One region of the Ancylobacter sp. G4_0304 genome, then DNA from elsewhere that is predicted to be linked to it. Evidence: riboswitches for the same ligand, from Rfam matches in the RefSeq annotation. Region 1 holds a riboswitch; each other region holds the start of a gene.

Region 1 (2,193 bases):
CCCGACCGGCGAGGTGGTGTTCGCGCGCTCCTTCTTCGCGCTGTTCCCGCTGCTGGCGCTGCTCGCCTGGCGCCATGAGATCAGCGCGGCGGTGCGCACCGCCAATCCGGTGGGCCATATCGTGCGCGGGACCATCGGCGTCACCGCCATGGGGCTGAGCTTTGCCGCGCTGGCGCGTATTCCGCTCGCCGACGCCACCGCCATCGGTTTCACCGCGCCGCTGATCACGGTGGCACTTGCCGCGATGCTCCTGCACGAGAAGGTGATGCTTTATCGCTGGGCGGCGGTCGCCGTCGGGCTCGGCGGCGTGGTGATTATGCTGTGGCCGCACATGGGCGAGGGTTTCGACACGGTGGAGAGCGTGATCGGCGCAAGCTGCGCGCTGCTCGGTGCCTTCTTCACCGCCGGCGCCATGGTGCAGGTGCGCCGGCTGACCGCGACCGAAACCACTGCGGCGATCGTGTTCTATTTTCAGGCGCTGGCGGCGGTGGCGGGGCTGGCGACGGCGGCCTGGGGCTGGCGCCTGCCGAGCCTGTTCGAGGCGGGGCTGCTGGTCACCATCGGTGTGGTGGGCGGCATCGCGCAGATCCTGCTCACCGAGAGCTATCGCTATGCGCCGGCCTCCGTGGTCGCACCCTTCGCCTATTCGGCGATGCTGTGGTCGCTGCTGCTCGGCTTTTTCCTGTTCGCGGAAGTCCCGCCGCTTCTGGTGCTGCTCGGCGCGCTGATCGTGATCGGCGCCGGCCTCTATGTGCTGTGGCAGGATCGCCGGAAGGCCGAGGCGCTGGCACGGGCAATGGCCGATTCCACCACCCCTTCCGGCCCCTCGGTCTGACCGGTTCAGAATGCCTTGAAGGTGATGAGCGTGCGCGTGTCCTGGATGCCGGGCACGGAATGCACCTTCTGGTTCACGAAATGGCCGATATCCGTGCCTTCCGTGACATAGAACTTCACGAGAAGGTCGAACTCCCCGGCGGTGGAATAGATTTCCGAGGCGATTTCGGCATCGGCGATGGCGTTGGCCACCTCATAGGAGCGGCCGAGCTGGCATTTGATCTGCACGAAGAAGGGGACCATTTCGGAATTCCGGGCCGGTTCAGGTGCGCCAAAGGAACAGAAGCCGGGCGCGGGCGCAACCCCTCGGTGCCAGCCTCCGCCCGGGCGCCTTGCAAGGGCCGGCAGCTTCGCCTATGCGTCGGTCAACGATCGCGTTGGGGTGCCCGCAAGGGCTGAGAGGCCGGCGTCGGCGGCAGAGGCCGCAGGCGCGCAGCCAACCCACGAACCTGATCCGGGTCATGCCGGCGGAGGAAACGGATCGCGCGCCGCGGGGCCTTGCCGCGCCCGGTCCGCACCCGGCCTTCCCGGTCAAGGGAGAGCGCCTGATGAACGCCAAGACGTCTATCGCGGTGACCATTGCGGGCTCGGATTCCGGCGGCGGCGCCGGCATTCAGGCCGACCTCAAGACCTTTTCGGCGCTCGGGGTTTACGGCGCGAGCGTCATCACCGCGCTCACCGCGCAGAACACGCTCGGCGTCACCGGGATCCACGACGTGCCGCCGGCCTTCATCGGCGCGCAGATCGACGCCGTGTTCTCCGATCTCAAGGTCGACGCGGTGAAGATCGGCATGCTCTCGCGCCCCGAGGCGATCGAGGCGGTGGCGGCGGGACTGGACCGACACGGGCTCACGACGGTGGTGCTCGATCCGGTGATGGTCGCGGCGTCTGGCGCGCGGCTGCTGGTGCCCGAAGCGGTGGAATCGCTGCGATCCTCCCTGCTGCCGCGCGCGCTGGTGATCACGCCAAACCTGCCGGAAGCCGCCGCGCTGCTCGACGACGAGACCGCCACCACGCTGCCCGCGATGCGCCGGCAGGCGGAGCGCCTGATCGCCATGGGGCCGAACGCGGTGCTGATCAAGGGCGGGCACGGCGAGGGGCCGGAGAGCATCGACGTGCTGCTCGACGCGGAGGGCGTGCTGGAGCTTTCCGCCCCGCGTCTTGCCACCCGCAACACCCATGGCACCGGCTGCACCCTGTCCTCGGCCATTGCGGCGGGGCTCGCCAAGGGATTGCCGCTGCGGGCGGCGGTGGAGGCGGCCAAGGCGTATCTTTCCGCCGCCATCGGCGCCGCCGACCGGCTGGAGATCGGGAGCGGCCACGGGCCGGTGCATCACTTCCACGCCTGGTGGGGGTGAG
Region 2 (2,193 bases), on a different contig from region 1:
GCGCTGCCAGCCCAGCGCCTTGATGTAGTTAGCGGCCGAGGCCAGGGCGTCCGGCGTCGAGCGGATCAGGTCCACCCGGCCGTCGCCGTCGAAATCGACGCCGTAATTCAGGTAATGGTCCGGCAGGAACTGGAACTGGCCGAGTTCGCCGGCCCAGGGCCCGCGCATGGCCTGCGGGGTGAGATCGCCGCGCTCGACGATGCGCAGGATCGCCATGAGCTGGGTGCGGAACATCTCGGCGCGGCGGCAATCCCAGGCCAGCGAGGCCACCGAGCGGATGGTCTGCTTGTCGCCCATGAAGGCGCCGAAATCGGTCTCCAGCCCCCAGAACGCCACCAGCACCGCGCCGGGCACGCCGAATTGCTGCTCGATATGGTCGAACAGCGCCTTGTTCTTCTGGATGAGCTGGCGACCCTGCTGGATGCGGTAATTGGCGACCATGCGGTCGGAGAACTCGAAGAAGCTCTGCCCGAACACCTTCTGGCCGCGGTCCGCCCCAACGACATTGGCGTCATAGGTGATGCCACCCAGCGCCGCCGACACCGCACGCGGGGAGACGCCCTGCGCTACCGCCTGCTGCTTGAACAGCTCCAGCCATTGGGCAAAGCCCTGCCCGCTATTGCCGCAGCTGGTGAGCGCCACGCCCTGCGCGGCGGCGGGAACCGGCAGCAGCGCGGAGGCGGAGATGGCGAGGGTGGTGGAAAAGGCGGCGGCCGCCAGCCGCGTCATCAGACTTTTGCGCATCGCATCCCCGGTTCGATCGAGCTGAAAATCACGGGCTTTTTCGAATCAGCAATCTACAGGAAACGCGGCGCGGGGGGAGCGGCGCCGGAGGCGGATTGACAGGTCGCGCGACTTTCGTCGTATAGTCGCCCCGTTCCAAGGGGAGCCCCGAGAAGGGGCTGAGAGATCGACGGGCCTGCCGCAAGGCGGGCCGCCGCGATGACCCTTCGAACCTGATCCGGGTCATGCCGGCGAAGGGATCGGAACCAGAAGGCGCATGGAGCCCGCAAGGGGCGACCATGCCGCCCTCTCCCCCCAGCGTCACAACGCCCGGATCTCCGTAACCCATGGTTTCAGGAGATCCATATGCCGTCCAAGCCGACCACAGAACACACCTCGCCCGGCGTTGCCACCGGGCCGATCCCCGGCTCGCGCCGCCTCTATGCCGAGTGCCCCGAGCGCGGCTTTCGCGTGCCGTTCCGCGAAATCCTGCTGCACCCTTCCGCCAATGAGCCGAACCTCGCCGTCTATGACGCCTCCGGCCCCTACACCGACCCGGACGCCACCATCGACATCAATGCCGGCCTCGCCCGCCCCCGCGCGGCATGGGTGAGCGCGCGCGGCGATGTCGAGGCCTATGACGGGCGGGAGGTGCGGCCGGAAGATAACGGGCATGTGCCGGCGGACAAGCTTGTCACCCCGTTCCCGATCCGCCACCGCCCGCTGCGGGCGAAGGCCGGCGCGGGCGTGACGCAGATGGCCTATGCCCGCGCCGGCATCATCACGCCCGAGATGGAATATGTCGCGATACGCGAAAACGGCTTGCGCGCGCGCATGGGCGAGATCATCCGCGACGGCGAGGATTTCGGTGCCTCGATCCCCGACATCGTGACGCCGGAATTCGTGCGCGACGAGGTGGCGCGCGGGAGGGCGGTGATCCCGGCCAACATCAACCATGGCGAACTGGAGCCGATGGCGATCGGCCGCAACTTCCTGGTCAAGATCAACGCCAATATCGGCAATTCCGCCGTCACCTCCTCGGTGGCGGACGAGGTCGACAAGATGGTGTGGGCGATCCGCTGGGGCGCCGACACGGTGATGGACCTCTCCACCGGCCGCAACATCCACAACATCCGCGACTGGATCGTGCGCAACTCCCCCGTCCCCATCGGCACGGTGCCGATCTATCAGGCGCTGGAGAAGGTCGGCGGCGTCGCGGAGGATCTGACCTGGGAGGTGTTCCGCGACACGCTGATCGAGCAGGCCGAGCAGGGCGTGGACTATTTCACCATCCATGCCGGGGTTCGCCTGCCCTATGTGCCGCTCACCGCCCGGCGCGTCACCGGCATCGTCTCGCGCGGCGGCTCGATCATGGCCAAGTGGTGCCTCGCCCATCACCGCGAGAGCTTCCTCTATGAGCGCTTCGCCGAGATCTGCGAGATCATGCGCGCCTATGACGTCACCTTCTCG
Region 3 (2,193 bases), on a different contig from region 1:
GCAGCAGCGCTTCGCGGTGGCGCGGGCGCTGCTGATCAAGCCGGACGTGCTGCTGCTGGACGAGGCGACCTCGGCACTCGACGAGCCGGGCGAGGCGGCGCTGTATCGGCTGATCGCCGGGCGGCTGCCGCAGGCCGCGATCCTCTCCATAGGCCACCGCTCGACGCTGATCGATCTGCACCAGCGTCATGTCCGGCTGGAGCGCGACGCGGACGGACCGGCGCGGCTGGCGGCGGCCTGATCCCGGAGGCGGCCAGCGGGCCGTTCCGGGATGACGATGCTTCAGGCGCCGCGCGAAGGTCGCCTATGGCAGAACCGGCGCGTAGGTCGACACCGGCTCGACCTTCTCGATCAGCTTGTGCTCTTTCATGAACTCGGCGAAGCGGGCATAGCGCTCGCTGTCCAGCGCCGCCGGGGCGTGGGCGAAGCGGCGCAGCGTGTCGGTCCAGGCGGTGCGGTTCAGCTCGTCGTCGAGTTTCGGGTTCGCCTTCACGAACACGCCCCACGCCTCGTCCGGGTGGTTGAGGATGTAGATGGTCGCGTCCTCGACGGCGGCGAGGAACTTCTTGAGCCGCGGATCTCTCAGCTTGTCCTTGTGCGCGACGTAGATCAGCTCGTCGAACACCGGCACGCCGTGCTCTTCCGGGAAGAAAGCGACGCCTTCCTTGCCTTCCAGCTTGATCTGGGTGAGCTCGAAATTGCGATAGGCGCCGATCACCGCATCCACCTTGCCGGCCATCAGCGCCGGAGTGAGGGCGAAGTTGACGTTGATCATGGTGACATCGGAGGGCTTCAGCCCGGCGTCGGTCAGCATGGTGCCGAGCAGCGCATCCTCGAAGCCAGCGACCGAGAAGCCCACGGTCTTGCCCTTGAGATCGGCGAGCGTCTTCACCGGCCCGTCCTTCAGCGCGACCAGCGCGGTGAGCGGGGTCGAGACCAGCGTGCCGACGCGCGCCAGCGGCAGGCCTTCGGCCACCGACTGGTAGAGGCTCGGCTGATAGCTGACCGCGATCTCGGCCTGCCCGGCGGCGACAAGGCGCGGCGGGGCGGAGGGATCGGCCGGCGGCACCAGCGTCACGTCGAGCCCGTGCTGCTCGAACAGGCCCTTTTCCTTGGCGACGATCAGCGGCGCGTGGTCGGGGTTCACATACCAGTCCAGCAGCACGGTCAGCTTCTCGGCAGCGTGTGCGGGCACGGCGGCGAGGGCGAGCGCGCAGGCGAGGCCGGCGGCGGCGAAAGTGTTCTTCAACATGGATCTCCTCCCAGAATGGAGACCCGGCACATGAGCTTGGGGGATCTTCCGGCGGCGGCCCGGTTCCAATGAACGCGTGAGCGGCCCTGCCTTGGCTCCGTCCCTTCGCCGGCATGACCCGGATCAGGTTCAAAGGGTCTGGCGGATGCCATCTCAGCCCCTTGATCCATCGCTGAATCGCGGGACACCCCTCGGACAGGCAAAGGTTAGCAGGCTCGGTATGCCACGGCAAATGGGCGGGGGCGCGCATTCACGCGCCGCGCCAGCCCTCCAGATAGCGCACGCCTTCCACGCCGGTGAAACGGGCAAGGCGTGTGAGCTCGGCGTCGAGCGCCGCGAGGCGGCCGGCGGAGCCGCGCACGCCCGGCTCCAGCCACAGGCGCCTCACCTCCAGCACGCCGGCCTTGCGCTCGGCCTTCATGTCGATGCGGCCGACCATCCGGTCGCCTTCGAGGATCGGGAACACGTAATAGCCATAGACGCGCTTCTCCGCCGGGACGAACACCTCGATGCGGTAGTCGAAGCCGAACAGGCGCTGCGCCCGCGCCCGGTCGCGCAGCAGCGGGTCGAAGGGCGAGAGCACGCGGAGCCGCGAAGGGGCGGCGGGCAGGGCGTCGAACACGGCGCGGCTGCCGGCGAGCGCATGGCTGGCGCGGGTGCGTCCGTCCTCGCAGCCGATGATCACCGGCTCCAGCCGCTCCGCATTGGCGGCGACCCAGGCTCTCGCTTCCTCGGGCGAAACCAGATCCCAGAACGCGGCGATCTCGCCATGGGTGGCGAAGCCGAGCCGCTCCAGCGCGCTGGTGCAGGCCCAGTCGATGAAGACGTCTTCCGGCACCTCGCCTTCGCGGTCGGCGGCGGGGATGACGCGCTCGGTCAGGTCATAGACCTTCTGGAAGCCCTCGCGCCCGGCAATGGAGAGCGCGCCGGTGCGCCAGAGA
Region 4 (2,193 bases), on a different contig from region 1:
GGTGATCCTCGGCAATCTGGAACTCGCCAACAAGCGCGCGCCGGACGATCCGCGCCTGCGCCTCCTGCTGGGCAACACCATGCAGGCGGCGCAACGCGGCGCGGCGCTCACCCAGCGCATGCTCGCCTTCGCCCGCCGGCAGGACCTAAAGCCGCAGCCGGTCGACGTGCCCGAGCTGGTGCTCGGCATGGCGGAGCTGATGCGCCGTTCCATCGGCCCGAGCGTGAAGATCGAAACCCGGTTCCCGCTCGGCCTGCCGCGCGCGCGGGTCGACGCCAACCAGCTCGAACTGTCGCTGCTCAACCTCGCGGTGAACGCGCGCGACGCCATGCCCAATGGCGGCTCGATCGTGATCGCGGCGCGCGAGGAGGACATCGACGCCGCCCGCGCCGCGTTGGAGCCCGAGGGGCTGCCGGCCGGTCGCTATTTCTGCCTCACCGTTACCGATGACGGCATCGGCATGGACGAGGAAACGCTCTCGCACGCCACCGAGCCATTCTTCACCACCAAGGGCGTGGGCAAAGGCACCGGGCTCGGGCTCGCCATGGTCCACGGCCTCGCCGCGCAATCCGGCGGACGCCTGGTGCTGACCAGCCGCAAGGGCGAGGGGACGACGGCGGCGATCTACCTGCCGATTGCCGACGAGACCGCGAAGCCGCTTGTCGCGCCGCCGCCGGAGCACGTGGTGGTGGATTCCAGCGGCGCCCGCATCCTCGTGGTCGACGACGATCCGCTGGTGCTCTCGGCCACGGTGGCGATGCTGGAGGACCTGTCCTATGTCGTGACCGAGGCGTCCTCGGCGCAGCAGGCACTGAACCTGCTGGACGGCGGGGCGACGTTCGACGTGGTGCTGACCGACCAGGCGATGCCGGGCATGACCGGCGTTCAGCTCTACCTTGCCATCCGCAAACGCTGGCCGGAGCTGCCGGTCATCCTCGGCACCGGCTATGCCGAACTGCCCCCGGAAGCGGGGGCCGATCTCAAGCGGCTCGGCAAGCCGTTCAGCCGGGATGCGCTGGAACAGGCGATCTCCGTCGCCACCCGCGGCACCAACGAGAACGTGGTGCGCATGTCGACGCGCCAGGCCTAGCCGGTAGGGCCTCTGGCCGGGTTCCGGCGCGCGGCGCCGGGCCGGGAGGTGTTGCGAATATTCCCGGCACTCCCGTGACATCGGCCGTTCGAATGATTATATCAGACCCGTCCAGGGGAGCCTCGTCAGGAGGCTGAGAGGCCATCGGCGCGCGGGTTATGCGCGGCATGGCGACCCTTTGAACCTGATCCAGCTCGGACTGGCGGAGGGAGGGAGTGCATGACCCCGCATAACGATATCCATGGCGAAACGGCGACGGATGCGGCGCGCGCGACCGGCAACGCGATGCGGGTGCGCATCGTCGGCGCTGGCGTGGCGGGGTTGACCTGCGCCCACGCCTTCGCCCGGCGCGGCGCACGGGTGACGCTGGTGGACCGCAATGCGGGTTCCGGGCGCGGCTGCTCATGGTATGCGGGCGGCATGCTCGCGCCATGGTGCGAGCGCGAGAGCGCGGAGCCGATCATCGTCGAGCTGGGGCTGGAATCGCAGGACTATTGGCGCGAAGCGGTGCCGGACGTGCCGAACGAGGGCAGCCTCGTGCTGGCGCAGCCGCGCGACCTGCCCGACCTGCGGCGCTTCGCCCGCCGCACCGATCATTATGAATGGCTCGACGGCACCGCCATCGCCGCGCTGGAGCCCGATCTCGACGGGCGCTTCGACCAGGGCCTGTTCTTCGCCAGCGAATCGCATCTGGAACCGCGCAAGGCGCTCGCCGCGCTCACCCGTCGGCTGACCGACGAGTTCGGCGTCGAGATGAGATTCGAGGCGGAAGGTTTCACGCCGGAGGCGGACGACGCCGATATCGTGGTCGACTGCCGGGGCCTTTCCGCCCGCGACGAGCTCACTGACCTGCGCGGCGTGAAGGGCGAGATGCTGGTGCTCTATTCCACCGAGGTGTCGCTCAAGCGCCCGGTGCGCATGCTGCACCCGCGCATCCCGGTCTATATCGTGCCGCGCGGCGACGGGCATTTCATGATCGGCGCCACCTCGATCGAGAATGACGAGCGCGGCCGCGTCACCGGGCGCTCCATGCTGGAGCTGCTCGGGGCGGTCTACGCGCTGCACCCGGCCTTTGGCGAAGCGGAAATCGTGGAGATCGGCGC

The links. Region 1 has a riboswitch for thiamine pyrophosphate ahead of thiD (bifunctional hydroxymethylpyrimidine kinase/phosphomethylpyrimidine kinase). Riboswitches for the same ligand answer to the same signal wherever they lie in the genome.
Region 2: it holds a riboswitch for thiamine pyrophosphate, as region 1 does, so the genes downstream of both, thiC (phosphomethylpyrimidine synthase ThiC) here and thiD (bifunctional hydroxymethylpyrimidine kinase/phosphomethylpyrimidine kinase) in region 1, are expected to answer to the same signal.
Region 3: it holds a riboswitch for thiamine pyrophosphate, as region 1 does, so the genes downstream of both, VRZ77_RS13050 (ABC transporter substrate-binding protein) here and thiD (bifunctional hydroxymethylpyrimidine kinase/phosphomethylpyrimidine kinase) in region 1, are expected to answer to the same signal.
Region 4: it holds a riboswitch for thiamine pyrophosphate, as region 1 does, so the genes downstream of both, thiO (glycine oxidase ThiO) here and thiD (bifunctional hydroxymethylpyrimidine kinase/phosphomethylpyrimidine kinase) in region 1, are expected to answer to the same signal.

The regions. Positions count from the first base shown of each region.
Region 1 is NZ_JAZDRM010000008.1:18,899-21,091, reverse strand. It holds gene VRZ77_RS06325 (DMT family transporter) at 1-835, shown strand, start outside; gene VRZ77_RS06320 (Lrp/AsnC ligand binding domain-containing protein) at 841-1,077, opposite strand; TPP riboswitch at 1,210-1,313, shown strand; gene thiD (bifunctional hydroxymethylpyrimidine kinase/phosphomethylpyrimidine kinase) at 1,383-2,192, shown strand.
Region 2 is NZ_JAZDRM010000004.1:107,913-110,105, reverse strand. It holds gene VRZ77_RS03785 (lytic murein transglycosylase) at 1-744, opposite strand, end outside; TPP riboswitch at 873-1,001, shown strand; gene thiC (phosphomethylpyrimidine synthase ThiC) at 1,090-2,193, shown strand, end outside.
Region 3 is NZ_JAZDRM010000020.1:66,001-68,193, reverse strand. It holds gene VRZ77_RS13055 (ABC transporter ATP-binding protein/permease) at 1-241, shown strand, start outside; gene VRZ77_RS13050 (ABC transporter substrate-binding protein) at 305-1,252, opposite strand; TPP riboswitch at 1,336-1,454, opposite strand; gene VRZ77_RS13045 (winged helix-turn-helix domain-containing protein) at 1,503-2,193, opposite strand, start outside.
Region 4 is NZ_JAZDRM010000013.1:32,215-34,407, forward strand. It holds gene VRZ77_RS09465 (MHYT domain-containing protein) at 1-1,090, shown strand, start outside; TPP riboswitch at 1,194-1,318, shown strand; gene thiO (glycine oxidase ThiO) at 1,376-2,193, shown strand, end outside.